DNA from 3 places in the Lelliottia sp. genome. Region 1 is predicted to be linked to each of the others. Evidence: predicted binding sites of a transcription regulator. Region 1 holds the regulator's gene; each other region holds the start of a gene.

The links. Region 1 encodes PurR, which represses purine synthesis genes. Its sites were predicted from a motif close to CANGCAAACGTTTGCNTG; they were not measured.
Region 2: a site for PurR is predicted at 1,703-1,720, ahead of ACKI5T_RS16555 (NCS2 family protein). Genes of this name have one in related genera too.
Region 3: a site for PurR is predicted at 1,906-1,923, ahead of pyrD (quinone-dependent dihydroorotate dehydrogenase). Genes of this name have one in related genera too.

The regions. Positions count from the first base shown of each region.
Region 1 is NZ_JAZQNX010000001.1:171,970-179,614, reverse strand. It holds gene punC (purine nucleoside transporter PunC) at 195-1,400, opposite strand; gene punR (DNA-binding transcriptional activator PunR) at 1,513-2,424, shown strand; gene purR (HTH-type transcriptional repressor PurR) at 2,443-3,468, opposite strand; gene ACKI5T_RS00930 (YnhF family membrane protein) at 3,765-3,854, shown strand; gene ACKI5T_RS00925 (MFS transporter) at 4,019-5,185, shown strand; gene sodB (superoxide dismutase [Fe]) at 5,222-5,803, opposite strand; gene ACKI5T_RS00915 (C40 family peptidase) at 5,926-6,696, opposite strand; gene grxD (monothiol glutaredoxin 4) at 7,035-7,382, shown strand; gene rnt (ribonuclease T) at 7,427-7,645, opposite strand, start outside.
Region 2 is NZ_JAZQNX010000034.1:1,897-9,541, reverse strand. It holds gene ACKI5T_RS16570 (fimbria/pilus outer membrane usher protein) at 1-163, shown strand, start outside; gene ACKI5T_RS16565 (fimbrial protein) at 175-1,155, shown strand; gene ACKI5T_RS16560 (fimbrial protein) at 1,241-1,630, shown strand; gene ACKI5T_RS16555 (NCS2 family protein) at 1,772-3,166, shown strand; gene ACKI5T_RS16550 (AsmA family protein) at 3,287-5,008, shown strand; gene yicI (alpha-xylosidase) at 5,431-7,645, opposite strand, start outside.
Region 3 is NZ_JAZQNX010000008.1:392,434-400,078, forward strand. It holds gene ssuD (FMNH2-dependent alkanesulfonate monooxygenase) at 1-242, opposite strand, end outside; gene ACKI5T_RS06605 (sulfonate ABC transporter substrate-binding protein) at 239-1,201, opposite strand; gene ssuE (NADPH-dependent FMN reductase) at 1,194-1,769, opposite strand; gene pyrD (quinone-dependent dihydroorotate dehydrogenase) at 2,017-3,027, shown strand; gene zapC (cell division protein ZapC) at 3,193-3,735, shown strand; gene ACKI5T_RS06625 (YcbX family protein) at 3,732-4,847, opposite strand; gene rlmKL (bifunctional 23S rRNA (guanine(2069)-N(7))-methyltransferase RlmK/23S rRNA (guanine(2445)-N(2))-methyltransferase RlmL) at 5,026-7,134, shown strand; gene ACKI5T_RS06635 (ABC transporter ATP-binding protein) at 7,147-7,645, shown strand, end outside.

The DNA of each region.
Region 1 (7,645 bases):
TCCGACGTAGAACAGAGGAAGGGAGATAACCCTTGCCGAAAAGCCTTCCATGGTAAAACGGGAGCACTCCGGCTCCCGTTAACAGAGAGTATTTATCGTATTTATATGAACCAAATTTAGTATAGGCTTCAAAAATTACGCATTCAACTGAAAGTTGTTAGCAGCCTAATCACGCATAAATCACATAATTACGTTCACGACGATGCTTGCGACGATTCTATCGGCGTTCCATTTGGCGTGTTTTCAGTTGCCGAAACTTGCATGCGATAACCGAGTGCAGCAAGCGCGACCGTCACCAGCATCACGCTGGTGGTCGTCATCAGCGGCGTGGCGATCAACGCCGAGACAATCAGGCTTGAGAGGAAACACAGACCCAGTTGCAGCGTGTTTTGTAACGCCGCAGCACGACCTGTCGCATGAGGGAACGGACGCAACGCCTGGGCAACCACGATCGGATAGATAGCACCGTTAGCGACGGCCATCACGCAGAACGGGATTAAGATTTCAGCCAGGCCGACGTTTGGAATAAACCCGACAGCCCAGGTGCCGATGACGCTCAGGGCGTACAGCACCAGCAGCCAGGGCAGCATCTTTTGACCCTCCCATTTTTGCAGCGCTGCGCGACAGCCATAACCACCGACCAGGAAAGCGATGGTCTGCGGCACGTAGCTCAGGCCAATCACTGCAGGGGTGTAACCCATGTCGTGCAAAATGAACGGTGACCCGGTGAGCCAGGCAAAGAAGCTGGCGGAACAGGCCGCGTAAATCAGCACATTTCCGCGATAAGCGCGGGAACGCAGCAGTGACATAAAGGTGACGCGAGCCGCATTGTTCTCGACTGGTTTGGCTTGAGCGGGTTTGAGCGCAAAAGCGGGCAGCATCAGAACCAGGGTGATGATAAACAGCGTGGCAAAGATCGCCTGCCAGTCAAAATGCACCAGAATCCAGCTCCCGATCAGCGGAGCCAGGGCCGGCGAAAGCCCCACGAGCGGCATGATGGTCGCAAAAATGCGGTTAACGCGCGATGCGGGATAATAGTCGGTGACCAGCGCCTGCCAGGTCACGGCAGCAGCACACACGCCAAACGCCTGTACAAAGCGCAGTACCAGCAGCCAGGTTGCATCGCGCACCCACAGCATGCCCAGACAACCCAGCGCAAAAATAGTTAAGCCAAGAAGAAGAATAGGCTTGCGACCATAACGGTCAGAGAGCGGTCCCCACAACAGTTGTGCAAGCGCAAAACCGGCCAGGAATACGCTGAGGCTGGCGCTGATCGCGGCAGCAGGTGTCTGCAAATCTTGCTGCATCGCGGCAAACGCCGGCAGATACATGTCGGTAGCCAAAAAGCCCAGCACGCTCAAACCGCCGAGCCAGACTAAGAATCCTTTGTTGGGTTGCATTGTTATTTCCTAATGAAAGCAGGTGTACATTGGCGCAGATTGTAGGGAGTGCAATCTGGCTTGTGAAACGCTAATATTTGGCGGTTGCGTTCAAAAATTTTGCAGGCAAAAAATGTGGTCTGAATATTCTTTAGAAGTCGTGGATGCTGTCGCCCGAAATGGCAGCTTTAGCGGAGCCGCGCAGGAACTGCATCGCGTACCTTCTGCCGTAAGCTATACGGTGCGTCAGATGGAGGAGTGGCTGGCGGTACCGCTGTTCGAACGCCGTCATCGCGATGTCGTTCTGACCCCCGCTGGCGTATGGTTTTTGAAAGAAGGCCGATCTGTTATCAAAAAAATGATGATCACGCGTGAACAGTGCCAGCAGATTGCCAATGGCTGGCGCGGTCATCTTTCTATTGCGGTGGATAACATCGTAAAACCTGAACGGACGCGGCAGATGGTGGTTGATTTCTACCGGCATTTCTCAGATGTAGAACTTCGCGTGTCCCAGGAAGTGTTTAATGGCGTATGGGATGCGCTATCGGACGGCAGGGTGGAGATGGCGATCGGCGCGACGCAGGCCATTCCCGTCGGGGGGCGTTACGCCTTTAGGGATATGGGAACGCTGAGCTGGAGCTGCGTGGTGGCAAGCGATCATCCTCTGGCTGCGATGGACGGGCCGCTGAGTGACGACGTGTTGCGCAACTGGCCGTCGCTGGTGATGGAGGATACGTCGCGCTCGCTGCCAAAACGCATCACCTGGCTGCTTGATAACCAGCGGCGGGTCGTCGCGCCAGACTGGGAATCATCGGCAACCTGTTTGTCGGCTGGGCTGTGTGTGGGGATGGTGCCCGTACATTTCGCGCGTCCACGGATTGATCGCGGAGAATGGGTGGCGCTTGAGCTTGAAAATCCGTTCCCGGATGCGGCCTGCTGCCTGACATGGCAGCAAAACGATATGTCTCCTGCGCTGGCCTGGCTGCTGGATTATTTGGGGGATAGCGAAACGTTGAACAGAGAGTGGTTACGGGAGCCGGAATAACCGGCCCCGTAGAAACGATTAACGACGGTAATCGCGGAACGGACCGTCAGCGACGGAGCGACGTTCAATCAGGCGCGGATGGACTTCAATTGATTGAGACTCTTCACGTTTGCTGACGATACGATCCATCAGCATGTTGAATGCCGTTTCACCCAAAGAGTCTTTCGGCTGGTGAATCGTCGTCAGCGCGGGAGTAAAGTAGCGAGCGTTGCGCACGTTATCATACCCGATCACGGAAATATCCTGCGGGACGCGCAAACCAAGCTCATCGGCGGCGCAAAGCGCGCCCATTGCCATAATATCACCGCCACAGAATACGGCAGTCGGACGATGCGGCTGCGAAACGATCTGCTGCATTGCGCGGTAGCCTGATTCCGGTTCAAAGTCACCCTGGACAATCCAGTTTTCCGGAACGGTAATCAGCGCTTCTTCCATGGCTTTCATAAAGCCCGCCAGGCGGCCTGCACCGGTATTACGCTCCAGCGGACCGGGGATGACACCAATCTCGCGATGACCGCGTTCAATCAGGTAACGGCCAGCCATGTACCCGCCTTCAAAGGCGTTATCGTTGACGGAATCGGTAAAATCAGCGCGCGTATCGCCCCAATCCATCACCACCATCGGGATATGACGGTACTCTTCCAGCATCGACAGCACGGATTCAGGGTATTCAGAACACATGACCAACAGGCCATCGACGCGCTTTTGCGCCAACATCGACAGGTAAGCGCGCTGTTTTTCCTGGCTGTTCCAGGCATTTCCCAGAATCAGGGTATAGCCTTTCTGGAAGCAGTTTTTTTCTACTGCCTCGATAATTTCGGCGAAATAGGCGGCTTCGCTGCTGGTCGCCAGCAGACCAATCGACTTGGTGTGATTTACTTTCAAGCTGCGAGCCACGGCGCTAGGGGAGTAGTGCAATTCTTTGATTGCGGCCCAAACGGCGTTGCGCGTCTCTTCCGCCACGAAACGGGTTTTGTTAATTACATGTGATACGGTTGTAGTGGAAACGTTTGCGCGTTTCGCTACATCTTTAATTGTTGCCATTAGCTGTCACTCCAGACCATATCCTAAGCTCCTGATAAATTGAGAGGTAAACGTTTGCCTTCTCTCACCCTAATCTCGCAAATTGAATTGCGATACGCCGGGAAAACGACACAGGACGTCAGGAGGGGGTCAGTGGCCGGTACGCTTATAAATTTAGCGTGGAATTTTGTCCTATCTTGATGAAAAGGGGAAGCGCAAAAACGGTTATGAGCCTAAATCGAGGAAGATTTTTGAGCGAAACTGTGTAAAAATGAGCAAGCTCACTTTTCATGTGGGGATTAAAAGGAGAAAAATTGATGAATACCGATCTTAAGTTTTCGTTAACGACCACGATTATCGTGCTGGGTTTGATTGTTGCGGCAAGTTTTACGGCTATTCTGCACTGATTCAGGCGGGGGAGAGCCTTCTCCCTCGTTTTCTTCCTTCGATTGTTACTCTCCCGACAATAATCTTTTGCCAATTTGTTAACTTCTCATTTTTTGTGATTGCTGTCATGCTTTCGACATGTTTTTTCTGTGTCGCGTAATGACACGGTTTCCGGAGTTAATGAATGAAAATCAATTTTCCACTGCTGGCCCTCGCGATTGGCGCATTTGGGATTGGCACCACCGAGTTCTCCCCAATGGGGCTGCTACCGGTTATTGCTAAAGGGATGGATGTTTCTATTCCTGCGGCGGGAATGCTGATCAGTGCTTATGCCATTGGCGTGATGATCGGTGCGCCTTTGATGACGTTACTGCTTTCGCATCGCGCGCGTCGAAATGCGCTTATTTTCCTGATGGCCATTTTCACATTGGGGAATGTGCTTTCGGCACTCTCTCCGGACTACACCACCCTCCTGTTGTCGCGCATTTTGACCAGCCTCAATCATGGCGCATTCTTTGGCCTGGGGTCGGTGGTGGCCGCGAGCGTAGTGCCTAAGCACAAGCAGGCCAGCGCGGTCGCCACGATGTTTATGGGGCTCACGATAGCGAATATTGGCGGCGTGCCGGCGGCGACCTGGCTGGGTGAAGTCATCGGCTGGCGTATGTCGTTCCTCGCCACAGCGATGCTGGGTGTCGTGGCGATGATCGCGCTGTTCTTCTCGTTGCCGAAAGGTGGGGCAGGCGAGCGTCCGGACGTACGCAAAGAGCTGTCGGTTCTGCTCCGCCCGCAGGTGCTGTCAGCGCTGTTGACGACGGTGCTGGGCGCTGGAGCCATGTTTACGCTCTATACCTATATTTCACCCGTGCTGCACGACATCACGCATGCCACACCGTTCTTTGTGACGGCAATGTTGGTATTGATTGGTGTGGGCTTCACCATCGGCAACTATCTGGGCGGCAAGCTGGCCGACCGTTCGGTGAGCGGCACGTTGAAAGGATTTTTAACCCTGCTGATCGTCATCATGGTCGCCATTCCGTGGTTAGCACGTAATGAGTTCGGAGCCGCTATCGCCATGGTGGTTTGGGGCGCAGCCACGTTTGCGGTGGTACCGCCGTTGCAGATGCGAGTGATGCGTGTAGCTCACGAAGCACCAGGGCTTTCGTCTTCAGTCAATATCGGGGCGTTTAACCTGGGCAATGCGCTTGGCGCAGCGGCGGGGGGCGCGGTGATCTCCGCGGGGCTGGGTTACAGCTTTGTTCCGGTTATGGGAGCGATCATCGCCGGGCTGGGTCTGCTGTTGGTGCTGTTGTCCGGGCGCAAACAACCGCAACCGGATTGCGCAACAGAGTGATAAAAACGCAGAAGGGTTACCCCTTCTGCGTGTCTTTTACGCGGCGAAGTTCTTCGCAACAAATTCCCAGTTCACCAGCGCCCAGAAATGTTCCAGATAGTTTGGGCGAGCGTTACGGTAATCAATATAGTAAGCGTGTTCCCACACATCGACGGTCATCAGCGGTGTGGCAGCAGTGGTCAACGGTGTTCCTGCGTTGGACGTCGACACGATCGCCAGTTTGCCATCCGCTTCTTTGACCAGCCAGGTCCAGCCTGCACCAAAGTTCTTAACCGCCGCATCCGTAAACTTCGCTTTAAAGTCTGCAAAGCTACCGAAAGCGTTATTGATGGCAGTTGCCAGCTCGCCAGTCGGCTCTCCGCCTGCGTTTGGCGCCAGACAGTTCCAGTAGAACGTGTGATTCCAGACCTGCGCGGCGTTATTGAATACACCCCCCTCTGAGCTGCGTACGATCTCTTCCAGGGTTTTCCCTTCAAAGGCCGTATCTTTGATCAGATTGTTCAGGTTGGTGACATAGGTCTGATGATGTTTGCCGTAATGGTACTCCAGGGTTTCCACGGAAATATGGGGGACCAGGGCGTCTTTTGCATACGGTAATGCAGGTAATTCGAACGACATTGCTTCTCTCCTTATTATTTTATGCACACCCAATAACCCTATTGAGTGTAAGGGTAGAGTAGCAAATTGAAGGGATCGGCAAAAGAGGAACTTACCCTGCCGACAGCGCGACAGGGCAGGGATTAGCGGATGGTTTTCGGCGTCATGACACGGCGCGCGCCAACGTAGTGGCGGACCCAATAATCTTCGCTAAGGGAGGTTATCTGAATATCCTGGCCGCTGCGTGGGGACTGAATGAATTTTCCGTTGCCCACATAAACGCCAACGTGATCGGCGGTGCCGCGACCCTGAGTACGGAAGAACACTAAATCGCCGCTCTCCAGTTCGCCACGATTGACGGATGCCGCATCACGCAGGTGGTACATCTCATTCGCGGTACGTGGGATGCGGAATTTCACTAAATCTTTGTAGGCGTAATAAACCAGGCCGCTGCAATCAAAACCGGTACGCGGCGAGGTGCCACCCCAACGGTAAGGCTTGCCAATTTGTCCCATCAGTTTATTCATGGCCGTTTTTTGTGCCTTCTGCACACGGACTTTATGCACTTCTGATAGTTTCGCCGTTTTCCCCACTTTCAGACAGTTTGATTTATGCCCTTTTCGCACGGTGCATTTTTCAGTGACGAGAGTTGAGGCAGTACGGGAGGTTTTGCGGGTTTTCTTGGCGGCAGGCTTGCTGGTCTTGTTGGAAACGGTTTGCTGCTTGTGATTCGCTGTTTTTTTCTTTTCGTTTTTGGTAGTGGTTTTTTTCTTACGTTCTGTGCTTTTCGCCAGATGCGTTTTTTGTACGGCCGAATGCCGCGCCTGCTCAGAGGCGTTAGCCATCGGCGTGAATGAAAGTGTTGTAAACAGTAAAGCACAGAGCGTGATCGAGATTTTATTTATCCGCGCCACTGGGCATTCCCCTGGTTGTTGCAGGTCATCAATAATACCTGCGTGTGATTTACAAAGCCCGTCGATTCTAATCTATATAAACCTAATTCGTTAAGTCTCTTTTTAGATCTAAAATCGCGTTTCGCTAGCAAGTGCAAATATTTTCGCCAAACTGAAGCGCTTTTGCTCACACTATGAGCAAGGCCACAGACAACGCAGGGTTAAACTATATTGCGAATGCAACTTCTGCAGACACACGTTAAGATATATAAACGTGACAAAAATGTTATTTTCCGATATTGGTCTGAACCGCTACAATGTCAGACGATTGCCGTAACAGAAGTTTAAGGAAGCAAGAAATGACCACGACTATTGAAAAAATTCAGCGCCAGGTTGCTGAAAACCCGATCCTGCTGTACATGAAAGGTTCTCCAAAGCTGCCAAGCTGCGGCTTTTCCGCGCAAGCGGTACAGGCGCTTTCAGCGTGTGGCGAGCGTTTTGCTTACGTTGATATCCTGCAAAACCCGGATATCCGTGCTGAAATGCCGAAATACGCTAACTGGCCGACCTTCCCGCAGCTGTGGGTTGATGGTGAGCTGGTTGGCGGTTGCGACATCATGATCGAAATGTATCAGCGTGGCGAACTGCAGCAGTTGATCAAAGAAACCGCGGCGAAGTACAAAACCGAAGAACCTGACGCAGAGTAACGTTTTGCATCAGACATAAAAAAGCGACCCTTCGGTCGCTTTTTTTATTCTTCGCTATCGTTGTCGCTTTCAGCCATCGGCAACGGCCAGCCGCCAAGGCGTTTCCAGCGGTTCACTATTTCACAGAATAATTCCGCAGTGCGTTCCGTATCGTACAGCGCGGAGTGCGCCTGCGTACCGTCAAAATCAATGCCCGCCGTGATACAGGCTTTAGACAGCACCGTTTGCCCCAGTGCCAGGCCGCTCAGCGCGGCGGTGTCGAA
Region 2 (7,645 bases), on a different contig from region 1:
CTTTTTCGTTGGCGACCAGGGCGTTGTCTATTTTGATGGCGCTCAGGAAGAGGGCGAATTACGGGTCTCGCTTGAAAATAATCAAAGCTGCCGTGCGCCTTTCAAACTGTCTGAAGAGACGGCAGAGATGCTTGTCACCATGATCACGCTGGAATGCCATTAAGGATGCGCGCGATGAGCCTGAAATCTATTTTTCCCCATTTACTTGCCCTTGGCCTGTGTATTTTTTCGACGTACGGCCATTGCTGTAATGACAATACCGCCGGGGTGCTCTCCATCGACATGGATGCGGTGCTCCAAAAGGATATAGAAACCGCCCCCGTTGGCAGTACCTTGTATGTCAAACGCGGCATACTGGGCAATCTGGCGCATAACGACGCAGAGTTGCTGTGTGGTAAACCCGGTGAAAATCGGCCTGTTACCGTGAACGGCCTGATGACAGGAACAATGACCGGGGATCATGTGTATGAAACCAGCATGCCAGGCATTGGCATCCGCGTCAGCTTCTTTATCCGCCACGCCGGGTTTAACGCATGGAAACCGTTAAACAGTCAGGTTCAGGGTCCGTTAGCGGCCGACAAAACGCTGCGCGCCAGTGATGTGTTACTGAAAATCGAACTGATCAAGATGGCAGAAGTTGCTCCAGGCGGCGTAGTGACCTGGCAGGCGCCACAGTTACTGACGTTCTATGACGCCCAGGGTCAGCAAAAAAGTATGGTCAGAATGGCCCTGCGTGGGCATCTTCCTGATGCCCATTGTGATCTCAACCTGGAACAGCAGATTGTCGCTTTGCCTCATACCCAGCCAGATAAATTGTTAAGTGCAAAACGCATGAACTCTGCCCCACTGGGCATTTCGCTTCAGTGTTCCGGGAATGTGAATAATGTGTCGATGACAGTATTCGGACGTGCATGGGATACCGCCCGGGGGATTTTGCAATTAAAGGATGTGCCGGGTAGCGCAACCGGGATAGGGTTGCAATTGTGGTATCAAAGCAACCCGCTACCAATTGGGCAGCCGGTCAATATTATGGATTTTGCAGCAAACGGTCAGTCATACCCGCTACCCGTCAGTGTAAGCTATGCACGAACGGAGGGGCCTGTTATGCCCGGTAAGGCTGAAGCTCTGCTGGTGATTAAACTCAATTATCTTTAATCCACTGTCCCTGACAGGATCGGTTATATACCCGTGATCATTGAAGATGCAAGACGATAACGCCACTAGCCCTGTGAATATTCACATGTCAATTGAAGGTGGCGATCAATGCACGGCAATGGTTGCTCAGGGCAAAATTGCCTATCGCTTCTCCGGCACGGCGGATAACGCCGACGGTACCGCGCTGGCAAACAGCCTGACTGACGCGACGGCCGCTAAAGGCGTCGCAATCGGCATTTTTGATGCGGATAACAAGCCTGTGGAAGTGAACACCGGGTTGTTACCGGCTACCACTGACACCGTTTTTGCCCTGCAGATGGTCCAGCTCAAAGGTCAGGACGCAGTGGGTAACATCAACACTGCGGTGACTATCGAAGTCGAACGTCTGTCATCCCTCAAGACCATCTTCGGATGGTTTTTTTGCCCACTGAAACCACACTTCTGCCTCAGATTCATTCTTCGCACATCGCGTTGATGCGCAGATAACCCTTATTCGTCGTCAGATCTCACGCAAAACGCTTACCGGCTAAACCTGTTTCTTTTTTCGCTCGCAACCGTTTGCTTTTACCATCTGGTCAGATAAAATGCCCGCTTTTCCACCGTGGGATTGCCACCGATGTCCGCTAACGCCATAGAGTCTCAAGATGCGCAACCGATTGCGCAGATTCAGCATAACAGTGAATTAATCTACCGCCTCGAAGACCGCCCCCCGCTGGCGCAGACTCTGTTCGCCGCCTGTCAGCATCTGCTGGCCATGTTTGTGGCGGTGATCACCCCGGCGCTGCTGATTTGTCAGGCGCTTGGGCTACCGGCGCAGGATACCCAGCACATCATCAGCATGTCCCTCTTCGCCTCCGGTGTGGCGTCGATTATTCAGATCAAAGCCTGGGGTCCGGTGGGATCGGGTTTGCTCTCAATCCAGGGCACCAGCTTTAACTTTGTTGCACCGCTGATTATGGGCGGAACGGCACTCAAAACCGGCGGCGCAGATGTGCCAACGATGATGGCGGCGCTGTTCGGCACGCTGATGCTGGCAAGCTGCACGGAAATGGTTATCTCCCGCGTGCTGCACATGGCGCGCCGCGTTATTACACCGCTGGTTTCCGGCGTGGTGGTGATGATTATCGGCCTGTCGTTGATTCAGGTGGGCCTGACGTCCATCGGTGGCGGCTACGCGGCGATGAGCGATAACACCTTTGGCGCACCGAAAAACCTGCTGCTGGCGGGCGTTGTGCTGGCCATCATTATTCTGCTCAACCGTCAGCGTAACCCGTATCTGCGCGTGGCTTCCCTGGTGATCGCCATGGCCGCCGGGTATTTAATGGCGTGGGCGCTGGGCATGTTGCCGGAAAATACCGCGCCAACTCACAGCCCAATGATTATGGTGCCGACGCCGCTCTATTACGGCCTGGGCATCGACTGGAACCTGCTCCTGCCGCTGATGCTGGTCTTTATGATTACCTCTCTGGAAACCATCGGCGATATCACGGCGACCTCTGACGTCTCCGAGCAGCCCGTTTCTGGCCCGGTTTATATGAAGCGTCTGAAGGGCGGCGTGCTGGCGAACGGTTTGAATTCATTCGTCTCGGCGGTGTTCAATACTTTCCCGAACTCCTGCTTCGGCCAGAACAACGGCGTGATCCAGTTGACCGGCGTAGCCAGCCGCTATGTGGGCTTTGTGGTTGCGCTGATGCTGATCGTGCTCGGCCTGTTCCCGGCAGTGAGTGGTTTTGTACAGCATATTCCGGAACCGGTTCTGGGTGGCGCAACGCTTGTGATGTTCGGCACCATCGCGGCATCTGGCGTTCGCATCGTGTCGCGTGAGCCGCTGAACCGCCGCGCAATCATGATTATCGCGCTGTCCCTAGCCGTCGGCCTGGGTGTGTCTCAGCAGCCGCTGATCCTGCAGTTCGCGCCAGATTGGGTGAAAAACCTGCTCTCCTCGGGCATCGCCGCGGGCGGTATCACCGCTATCGTTCTGAACCTCGTTTTCCCGCCTGAAAAAAACTGATTCTCCTTCACGGCAGGCATTAACGGCCTGCCGTGAAATCTAAATACACCATTCCCGCCTTGAGGATTGCGCATAAATCGTGCATAACTCCTTTATGTGCGTTTGACGGGATGGAAGACCATGAAATTTATTGGAAAGCTGCTCATCTGGATTCTGATTGCGGTACTGATCGTAATCCTGGCCCTCTATATTCTGGTGCAAACCCGCTGGGGCGCGGCTCAGGTCAGTAGTTGGGTCACGGTAAATACTGATTACGAGCTTAACTTCGACCTGATGGATCACCGCTTTTCATCGCCTTCACATATCATTCTGGAAAACGTCACCTTTGGCCGCGACGGCAAACCCGCAACGTTAGTTGCCAAAACTGTCGATATCGGCCTGAGCAGCCGACAAGTCACCGATCCACTGCATATGGATACCATCACGCTGCGCGACGGCACGTTAAATCTCTCCCCGCAGACTGCGCCGTTACCTTTCCAGGCCGACCGGCTGCAATTGAATAATATGGCGTTTAACAGCCCGAATACCGAGTGGGACCTGAGCGCGCAAAAAGTCACCGGCGGCGTAAGCCCATGGCAACCAGAAGCGGGCAACGTGCTGGGTAAAAAAGCGCATATTCAGATGAGCGCCGGATCGCTCACGCTCAACGGCGTGCCTGCCAGCAACGTGCTCATTCAGGGCGAACTCAACGGTAAAGAAGTGATTCTGAGCACCATCGGCGCGGATATGGCGCGCGGATCGCTCACCGGCATTGCGGGGCGCAACGCTGATGGCGGTTGGGTTATCGACACCCTGCGACTCAACGATATTCGCTTGCAAAGTGACAAATCGCTTCTGGATCTCTTTGCCCCGATCACCACGCTGCCATCGTTGCAGGTGGGCCGTCTCGACGTCACCGATGCGCGTCTGCAAGGACCCGACTGGGCGGTCACCGATCTCGATTTAAGTCTGCGCAACCTGACGCTGAGCAAAGGCGACTGGCAGACGCAGGAAGGGCGTTTATCCATGAACGCCAGCGAGTTTATCTACGGGTCGCTGCATCTTTTCGACCCGATTCTGAATGCGGAGTTCGGCCCACAGGGCATCGCGCTGCGTCAGTTCACTTCCCGCTGGGAAGGCGGCATGGTGCGTACGTCCGGCAACTGGCTGCGTAACGGTAAAGCGCTGGTGCTGGATGATGTCGCCGTGGCAGGCCTGGAATACACCCTACCGCAGAACTGGAAAACGCTGTGGATGGACCCGCTCCCGGAATGGCTCAACGCGGTGACGCTGAAAAAATTCGGTCTGAGCCGAAATCTGGTGATTGATATCGACCCGACGTTCCCGTGGCAAATCACGTCGCTCGACGGCTACGGCGCAAATCTGCGCCTGGCGAAAGACCGCCAGTGGGGTATTTGGGGCGGCAATGCCACATTGAATGGCGCGGCAGCGACGTTTAACCGCGTGGATGTGCGTCGCCCGTCGCTGGCACTCGCGGCCGACGCCTCAGCGGTGAACATCACGGAGTTGAGTGCATTCACCGAGAAAGGGATTCTGGAAGCCACGGCGGCGGTTTCGCAATTGCCGCCACGCCAGACCACCGTCAGCCTGAACGGGCGCGGCGTACCGTTTAAAATTTTGCAACAGTGGGGCTGGCCTGAATTACCGATCGCGGGTGACGGCAACGTGCAACTCACCGCCAGCGGCAGCATTCAGGCGAAAGCACCGCTGAAACCCACAGTGAACGGCAAGCTGAGCGCGGTGAATATGGATAAACAGAAGGTGGAGCAGAAAATGACGGCGGGCCAGGTAAGCACGATTTCACAGCCAACGGTTCTACCCTCACCCCAGCCCTCTCCCTGAGGGAGAGGGAGAAAACCGGAGCCAGCCGTAGCCGTTGTTTCAGCGTCAACCCTACCAAACAATCCCCTCTCCTTAAGGAAGAGGGGAAAACCGAATCGCGTGGCGATTTCTCTCTCTGCGTCAATCCGCGCCTAACAATTCCACCTCCCTTAGGGCGAAGGGAAAAAGCGAATCAAGCTGCGACTTCTCTCTCTGCATCAGACCGCACCTAACGATTCCCTCTCCCTTAGGGCGAAGGGAATAAGCGAATCAAGCTGCGACTTCCCTCTCTGCATCAGACCGCGCCTAACAATCCCCTCTCCCTTAGGGCGAAGGGAAAAAGCGAATCAATCTGCGGCTTCTCTCTCTGCATCAGACCGCACCTAACAATTCCCTCTCCCTTAGGGAGAGGGTTAGGGTGAGGGTAAAGGAAAAACGCAATACTACAGCGTAACTACTACCTCATTTCCCTGGGCACTCACCACCACGCCCCACTCGCTTCCGGCCTGAGAACCGCCAGTCACGCCGCCGATCCGCTGCACGTTACGCAAACAAATCGACCAGCCTCTCGCCTCACCCTCAGCGTTAATCGTCACTTTGTCACCCGCACGAGACGCTTTAAGCGTAAACACTACCGAACCGTCTGCCGCAGGCACTTCGCTTATCGCTGAACATCCATCGCCCAGGCTAAACAGCTGGAATTGCGTCCCGTCGTTCCACGCATAATCCGGCTTCTGGCTGTTATTGCCGAGCGCCAGCAACGTGTTTTCGCGCACATAAACAGGCAGGCTCTGGAAGTCGTGCTGCTGTTTATGCCAGCGGCTGCCCTGGATTTCGTCGTTGTGCCACAGGTGAGTCCAGCGGCCTTCCGGCAGATAGAACTGTACATCACCCGCTTCGGAGAACACCGGCGCCACCATCACGGAATCCCCCAGCATGTACTGACGGTCGAGGTAGTCGCACGCCGGATCGTCCGGGAACTCCAGCATCATCGCGCGCAGCATCGGTGTGCCGAACTCGCGCGCCAGCGCCGCCTGACGATACAGATACGGCATCATCCGGCATTTCAGCTGCGTGAAATGACGCACCACATCGCACGACTCGTCATCGTACGCCCACGGCACACGATAGGATTTACTCCCGTGCAGGCGGCTGTGGCTCGACAACAGCCCGAACGCGCACCAGCGTTTATAGACGTGTGCGGGCGCGGTATTTTCAAATCCGCCGATATCGTGACTCCAGAAGCCAAAGCCCGACAGGCCGATGGACAGCCCACCGCGCAGGCTTTCCGCCATCGATTCATAGTTCGCGTAGCAGTCGCCGCCCCAGTGCACCGGGAATTTTTGCGCGCCCACAGAGGCGGAACGGGCAAACAGCACCGCCTCGCCTTCGCCCACGGTCTCTTTCAGCACGTCCCACACCAGCTCGTTATAGATGTAGGCATAATGGTTGTGCATCTTCTGCGGATCGGAGCCGTCATGCCACCGCACATCGGTCGGGATACGCTCGCCAAAGTCAGTCTTGAAACAATCGACGCCGATATCCACCAGCCCTTTCAGCTTGTCGGCGTACCATTTGCAGGCGTCTGGATTTGTGAAATCGTAAATCGCCAGCCCCGGCTGCCACTTATCCCACTGCCACACCGAGCCGTCCGGGCGCTTCAGCAAATAGCCCTTTTCTTTCAGTTCCTGGAACACTGGCGATTTTTGGCCGATATACGGGTTAATCCACACACAGACCTTCAGCCCTTTGTCCTTCAGGCGGCGAATCATTCCTTCGGGATCGGGGAACGTCACCGGGTCCCACTCAAAATCGCACCACTGGAAAGCCTTCATCCAGAAGCAGTCGAAATGGAACACGTGCAGCGGCAGGTCGCGATCGGCCATGCCGTCGATAAAGCTGTTCACCGTCGCTTCGTCATAATTAGTGGTAAAAGACGTGGTGAGCCACAGGCCAAACGACCACGCAGGCGGCAGCGCCGGGCGGCCAGTAAATTGCGTATAACGATTCAAAACCTCTTTTGGCGTCGGCCCGTCGATCACGAAATATTCCAGATACTCGCCTTCCACGCTGAACTGCACTTTTGAGACTTTTTCAGAACCCACTTCGAACGACACGTTCTCCGGATGATTCAACAGCACGCCATACCCGCGGTTCGTCAGGTAGAACGGAATGTTTTTATACGACTGCTCGGTGCTGGTGCCGCCATCGCGGTTCCAGGTTTCAACGGTCTGGCCATTTCGCACCAGCGCGGTAAAACGCTCGCCAAGGCCGTACACCGCTTCACCCACGCCCAAATCCAGGCGCTCAAACATGTAGTTGCGGTCAGTGTTTCCGTCCTGAACGTAGCCGTTATTTTTTAGCTGACTGCCGGTAATTCGCTGGCCGTCGCGCAGGAAATCCAGCGCCCAGAATTCCCCTTTGGTCACGCGTACGCTGATGTTTCCGCTTTTCAGCTCGGCAAAATCTGCGTTGTTGTCGATCTGCACGTTGACGTCTTTCAGAACATTGAGCGGATAATGCGGGCCGTTATCCAGCGCGCCCTGGAAATGCTCGATGCGCACGCCCACAATCCCTTCCTGCGGAGCAAACAGGCGCACCGTGAACATCAACGTGTCGAGCTGCCAGGTGCGCTCGCGCACGTCACGCGGCGCTACA
Region 3 (7,645 bases), on a different contig from region 1:
CTTGGGCGCAGGGCGACCAAAAACTTCAGGCGCTGCGTGACCGGGATCATGGCCGCAGCCACCAGCCAGGCATCTTCGCAGGAGCGGCCAGTGGGGATCAGCACGCCAGTGAATCCGATTCTGTCTGCGGCTTGCGCGATTTGTTGCAGGTAGCCGTAATCGACCGGACGCGCCCCTTCCTCAGTACCAAGATAATGCCCATCACCGTGGGTCGGTAAAAACCAGAACAGATTCAGACTCATGATTTCGATCCTTCTTTGTCAGCGGGTTGCCAGATACGGTCGCGAATATCGATCTTTTTCGGAAGCAGACGGTTTTCATAAAACAGATCCGCGGTTTGTTGCTGTAATACCACCGTGTGGGCATCAACTGGTTTGATCACGGTGATTGGCCGATGATCCAAATAGCTGGCGATCACCGGTTCCGGCAGGCCCATGGTTTTTGCGAGCAGGGCGATACTCTCCTGACGTTGGCTTTGAGTGAGCGCATCCGCTTCACTAAAGGTATTCAGCACACCTTGAATAAATTCACCGTTCTTTTCGGCATAAGGACGCGCCGCAAGATAGAACGAACCGGTCTGTTTAAGCGTTTCGCCATCTTTCAGAACGCGAACGCCACCCTGCAGCAGAGCCGCAGAATAGTAAGGATCCCAAATGGCCCAGGCATCCACGTTATTTTGCTGGAAAGCGGCGCGCGCATCGGCCGGGCTTAAGTAGATCGGCTGAATATCCTTGAACGTCAGGCCTGCCTGTTGCAGCGCACGGAGCAGCAGGTTGTGCGAACTGGAACCTTTCTGAAACGCAACTTTATGGCCTTTAAGATCCGCTACGGTCTTAATCGGACTGTTTTCAGGCACCAGAATGACTTCGGCTTTAGGCTTAGCGGGTTCGACGCCGACGTAGACCAAATCAGCGCCTGCGGCTTGCGCGAAAATAGGGGGAATATCGCCCGTGCTGCCTAAATCAATGCTGCCCACATTGAGAGCTTCGAGCATTTGCGGGCCAGCCGGGAATTCAATCCACGAAAACTGGGTCTGCGGATAACGTTTTTCCAGCAGCTGATGACTCTTTGCCAGCACCATGCTGATGCTGCCTTTCTGGTAGCCGATACGTAAACTTTCTGGCGCAGAGTTCGCCGCATGAGCCAGAGCGGAGACGGCCAGCAAACCCGCTAGCCCAAGACGAAAGAGGTGCTTAAACATGGGCGACTCCTTTCAGACGGCCAAAGGTCGGGGCTTGAGCATCGCGGCGATGCAATGCCTGCCAGAACGTTTCGAGTGCGCTATCAAGACGCGAATGCAAGTTGGGGGTGAACTGCGGCTTATGCTGATAATCGATAACCTGAGAATCATCCGCGAACACGCCGTGCAGGATCTCCTGGGCTTTTAACGCATTGAGCACCGGCTTGAGGGCATAATCGACGGCCAGCATATGGGCGACGGTGCCGCCGGTTGCCAGCGGAAGGACGACTTTTCCCTCCAGCGCGCGTTCAGGCAGCAGGTCGAGAAGCGTTTTTAGCGCGCCGGAAAACGAGGCTTTGTAAATCGGCGTCGCTACAATCAGACCATCTGCCCCTTTCAGTTGCTCAATCAGCGCCTGAAGCGCCGGACTTTCAAACCGGGCATACAACAAATCTTCAGGCTCAAAGTTATGCAGATTCCAGTGACAGACTTCGACATCCCGCGAATTCAGCTGTTCGCGGGCATATTCCAGCAGGGCACTGGAACGTGAGGGAAAACGCGGACTTCCAGCCAACGTGATGACGCGCATGTATGCTCCTTATAACTATTTGTTTGCTTTTATCTAACATTGATAACAATTTTAAGGAGTGTGACATTCCGGGGTTATTCCACTAAATGATTTTTCTGGAATTAAAAATCCAGAAAGTGCATAAGAAACCGCCAGAAAGGAAAACGATTGCGCAGAAAGACGTTTTTTTGCCTCAGGTCAATTCCCTTTCACGCCGCGATCGCTGATAATCCGTGTCCGGTTTGCACACCGGAATCCAGGAGAGTTCATGTATTACCCCTTCGTACGTAAAGCCCTTTTCCAGCTCGATCCCGAGCGCGCTCATGAATTGACATTCCAGCAGTTACGTCGCATCACAGGCACACCTTTGGAAGCGCTGGTGCGCCAGAAAGTGCAGGAAAAACCTGTTCAATGTATGGGGCTGACATTTAAGAATCCCCTGGGTCTGGCTGCTGGCCTGGACAAGAACGGCGAGTGTATTGATGCGCTGGGCGCGATGGGATTTGGTTCCATCGAGGTCGGCACCGTCACTCCACGTCCACAAGCGGGTAACGACAAACCGCGACTGTTCCGTCTGGTTGAAGCCGAAGGGTTGATCAATCGAATGGGCTTTAATAATCACGGCGTCGATCATCTGATCGAGAACGTAAAAAAAGCGCATTTTGACGGCGTGCTGGGAATTAATATCGGCAAAAATAAAGATACGCCGGTAGAGCAGGGTAAAGATGACTATCTGATTTGTATGGAAAAAGTGTATGCTTATGCGGGTTATATTGCGGTGAATATCTCATCGCCAAATACCCCTGGCTTGCGTACGCTGCAATATGGTGAAGCGCTGGACGATCTGTTATCAGCCATTAAAAATAAACAAAATGAACTGCAGGCAATTCACCATAAATATGTTCCGGTCGCGGTAAAGATCGCACCGGATCTTTCTGTAGAAGAATTGATCCAGGTTGCCGATAGTTTGGTTCGCCATAATATCGATGGTGTTATTGCGACCAATACGACACTCGATCGTTCATTGGTCATCGGAATGAAAAATTCGGATGAAATGGGTGGGCTAAGTGGTCGTCCGGTACAATTAAAAAGCACGGAAATTATTCGCGCATTGTCTGCAGAATTAAAAGGGCGTTTACCGATTATTGGCGTGGGTGGTATCGACTCTGTCATCGCTGCGCGTGAGAAGATGGCTGCGGGTGCGACGCTTGTACAAATCTATTCTGGTTTTATTTTTAAAGGCCCTCAATTGATTAAAGAAATCGTTAATCATATCTAAACTTTTCTCTCTATAAGACAACCAGTGCTTTATTTCCGGCCCTGGTTGTTTTATATTCCGTCATTGTTGCTTATTTAGACATTATGGTCTTTTATTTATTGATGTTATAAGCGAAGCGATAATCAGGACATTTTTAGTACAGGATGTGAGGGACGGGAGAGGAAAATGCGAATTAAACCTGACGATAACTGGCGTTGGTATTTTTGTGAAGAGCACGATCGAATGATGCTCGATTTAGCCAATGGCATGTTATTTCGTTCTCGCTATGCCCGCCGTATGCTGACTCCTGATGCCTTTGCCCCATCGGGCTTTTGTGTTGATGATGCCGCCCTTTATTTCTCGTTTGAAGAGAAGTGCCGCGACTTCGTGCTAACGAAGGAACAGCGTGCCGAACTGGTATTGAACGCGCTGGTGGCTATTCGTTTCCTCAAACCGCAGATGCCGAAAAGCTGGCATTTTCTGGCTCATGGACAGTCGTGGACGCCGGGTACGGGAGATGCAGCTTGCGTACATCTCAGCGATACGTCGGAAGAGGTGAGTTTGCTGGTGGTCGAGCCAGGCGAAAATGCAGCGCTCTGTTTGCTTGCACAGCCCGGCGTGATCATTGCCGGGCGTACGATGCAGCTGGGTGATGCGATTAAAGTCATGAATGACCGACTCAAACCGCAGCTCCGTGTGGATTCATTTAGCCTGGAGCAGGCCGTTTAAAGCTCCAGCTGTAGCGATGTTTTAGGAACACAGCTGCAGCAAAGAATGGTGCCGTCTTCGCCCACCGCTGATTTCTTCAATGCCGTTACTTCACCCTCTATCAATTTGATACGACAGCAACCGCAAATCCCTGCGCGACACGAGTAAGGAACGCGAATGCCGGCTTGCTCCAGTTGCTCGAGCAAGACTTGCTGATTGTTTCCTTTCACCGTTTGCCCTTGCCACTGAAGGGTCACCGCTGTTACGGGTTGCTCTTCCACTTCTGCCGTTTCTTCATCTGCATCTGCGCCCGCTCCGTAAATTCGACCTGGGCCAGTGGAGAGGATTTCGACTTCATCGCCCGCGCGAATAACACCGCTGGAGCGAGGGATCAGGTTCTGACCAAAATCGACATCGCCGTTATCCTGCGCGGTTCGGAATGATTGCAATGTTTTCAGCGGTTCGCCGGAAGGGTGCTTTTGACCTTTCTCCGGGCTGATGGTGGTGAAAATACACCGGCTACAGGGTTTCACAACATCGAAGATAACGCTGCCAATGCGAATCACTTTCCAGGTATCTTCTTCCCACGCTTGCGCACCCGTCACCACCAGATTTGGGCGGAACTGTTCCATTTGCACGCTCGCGGAACAACGATTCTGTAAATCTCGTAGTGAGGCCTCGTTGGTGAGTAGGAAAGGGAAACCGTCGGCAAAGGAAAGTGGAACAGATTCAAAGTGCTGAACGCGGCGCGTCAATTCTGGACCTACCCAACGTAACTGTACCGGACGAGAGAAAAAGCCGCTTAGCCAGCGGTTGATCTCTTCGGGGGCAATACGGGCGGTGAAATGATTGCGCCAGACTTCGGTCGGTGCATCAACCGGCAAGAAATCATTGAAGCGCACAATGACGCTGGAACCGTCTGGCGCCGTGAGATGTAAACCGTCATGCAGCGGCGCGGGAATGAACCGCACCATTTGCGGAAACTGGCGCGCAGTGATGAACGTTCCGTCAGGCTCTGTGACCATAAAAATGCGATCGAAGGCAAAACCGCTGACGTCTGCGAGTGCATGCGTCAGGCCAATGCCGCGCATTGATTTGACTGGATGGATGAAAAGCCTGGATAACGTCGCCACTGCACACTCCCTTCAATAAAATAAGCCTTCAACTTTATGACATATCACCCGGATTATCTATATACACTTTATTCGCTGCAGCGCCGTTTTGTTGGCTTGACCACCATGCTGGCGCGAGGCAAATCGAATGAATTTGTGTATAATGCGCAACAATTTTCTATGAGTAATAAGTGACGATATGAATTCTCTGTTTGCCAGTACGGCCCGTGGGCTGGAAGAGCTGTTAAAAACTGAACTGGAAAGCCTTGGCGCACGCGAGTGTCAGGTCGTTCAGGGTGGTGTCCATTTTGAGGGCGACACGCGGCTTATTTACCAGAGCCTGATGTGGAGCCGTCTGGCGTCGCGCATCATGCTGCCTTTGGGTGCGTGCAAAGTCTACAGCGATCTTGACCTGTATCTCGGCGTGCAGGCGACTGACTGGACAGAGATTTTTGCTCCAGGCGCGACCTTTGCTGTGCATTTTAGCGGACTGAACGACGAAATCCGCAACAGCCAGTACGGTGCGCTGAAAGTGAAAGATGCGATTGTGGATAGCTTCACGCGCAAAAATCTTGAACGCCCGAACGTGGATCGCGAAAACCCGGATCTGCGTATTAATGTGTGGCTGAACAAAGAGACTGCACACATTTCGCTGGATCTGTGTGGGGAAGGCTTGCATCAGCGCGGTTACCGCGATCGTGCGGGTATCGCGCCGATTAAAGAAAACCTGGCGGCCGCGATTGTTATGCGTTCTGGCTGGCAGCCGGGCACACCACTGCTGGATCCGATGTGCGGCTCCGGTACGTTGCTGATTGAAGCGGCGATGATGGCAACCGATCGCGCGCCTGGCCTGCACCGCGGGCAGTGGGGCTTTAACGGTTGGGCGCAGCACGACGACGCTATCTGGAAAGAAGTCAAAGCCGAAGCGCAGGTCCGCGCGCGCAAAGGCCTGGCTGATTACGGTTCACGTTTCTACGGCTCAGACAGCGACGCGCGCGTGATTGAACGCGCAGCCAGCAACGCCCGTCGTGCTGGCATTGGTGAACTGATCTCGTTTGAAGTGAAAGATGTTGCACAACTGACCAACCCGCTGCCAAAAGGCCCGTACGGAACGGTTATCAGCAACCCACCGTATGGCGAGCGTCTCGATAGCGAACCGGCGCTGATTGCGCTGCACAGCCTGCTGGGCCGCTCAATGAAAGATTATTTCGGCGGCTGGAATCTTTCGCTGTTCAGCGGTTCTCCGGAACTGCTGAGCTGCCTGCAACTGCGTGCGGAGCGTCAGTTTAAAGCCAAAAACGGCCCGCTGGATTGCGTACAGAAAAACTATCACCTCACGGAGAAAGAGGGCGACAGCAAACCTTCAACCGTGGCAGAAGACTACGCGAACCGTCTGCGTAAGAATCTGAAGAAATTCGAAAAATGGGCGAAGCAGGAAGGGATCGAATGCTATCGCCTGTACGATGCCGATTTGCCTGAGTACAACGTGGCGGTAGATCGCTACGCTGACTGGATCGTGGTGCAGGAATATGCTGCGCCGAAGACGATTGATGCGCAGAAAGCACGCCAGCGCCTGCTGGATATTATTGCCGCTACCATTGGTGTTCTGGGGATCGCACCTAACAAACTGGTGCTCAAAACCCGTGAGCGTCAAAAAGGGACCAATCAGTACCAAAAGATGAGCGATAAAGGCGACTTTATCGAAGTGGGCGAATATAACGCTCGCCTGTGGGTGAACCTCACTGATTATCTGGATACCGGTCTGTTCCTGGATCACCGCATCGCCCGTCGTATGCTGGGCCAGATGAGCAAGGGTAAAGACTTCCTCAACCTGTTTGCCTATACCGGCAGCGCGAGCGTGCACGCTGGTTTGGGTGGCGCGCGCAGCACGACAACGATGGATATGTCACGAACCTATCTTGAATGGGCGGAGCGCAACTTGCGCCTCAACGGCCTGACCGGGCGTCAGCATCGTCTGCTGCAAGCCGATGTGCTGGGCTGGTTGCGTGATACCGACGAGCAGTTCGACCTGATCTTTATCGATCCGCCGACCTTCTCTAACTCCAAGCGTATGGAAGATACGTTTGACGTTCAGCGCGACCACATCCGTCTGATGTCCGACCTGAAACGTCTGCTGCGCAAAGGCGGCACCATCATGTTCTCAAATAACAAACGCGGCTTCCGTATGGACAACGACGGGCTGGCAGCGCTGGGACTGAAAGCACAAGAAATTAGCCAAAAAACACTGTCTCAAGACTTTGCCCGTAACCGTCAAATTCACAACTGCTGGTTGATTACCGCGGTCTGAAAGGAAATATAAATGTCATTAATTAGTATGCACGGCGCCTGGCTGTCTTTTAGCGATGCGCCCCTTCTCGATGATACAGAACTGCACATCGAAGATAACGAACGCGTCTGTCTGGTTGGCCGTAACGGCGCAGGCAAGTCTACGCTGATGAAAATTCTGAACCGCGAACAGGGTCTGGATGACGGACGTATTGTCTACGAACAAGATCTGATTGTTTCGCGTTTGCAGCAAGATCCACCGCGCAACGTGGCGGGCACTGTTTATGATTTTGTTGCCGAGGGCATCTCAGAACAGGCCGAATACCTGAAGGGCTATCACGAGATCTCTCATCTGGTGATGACCGATCCGAGTGAAAAAAACCTTAACGAAATGGCGCGTCTGCAGGATCTGCTTGATCACCACGGTTTGTGGCAGCTCGAAAGTCGCATCACTGAAGTTCTGGATCAGTTAGGTCTGGAAGCGGACATGGAGCTCGCGTCGCTTTCTGGCGGCTGGCTGCGTAAAGCGGCGC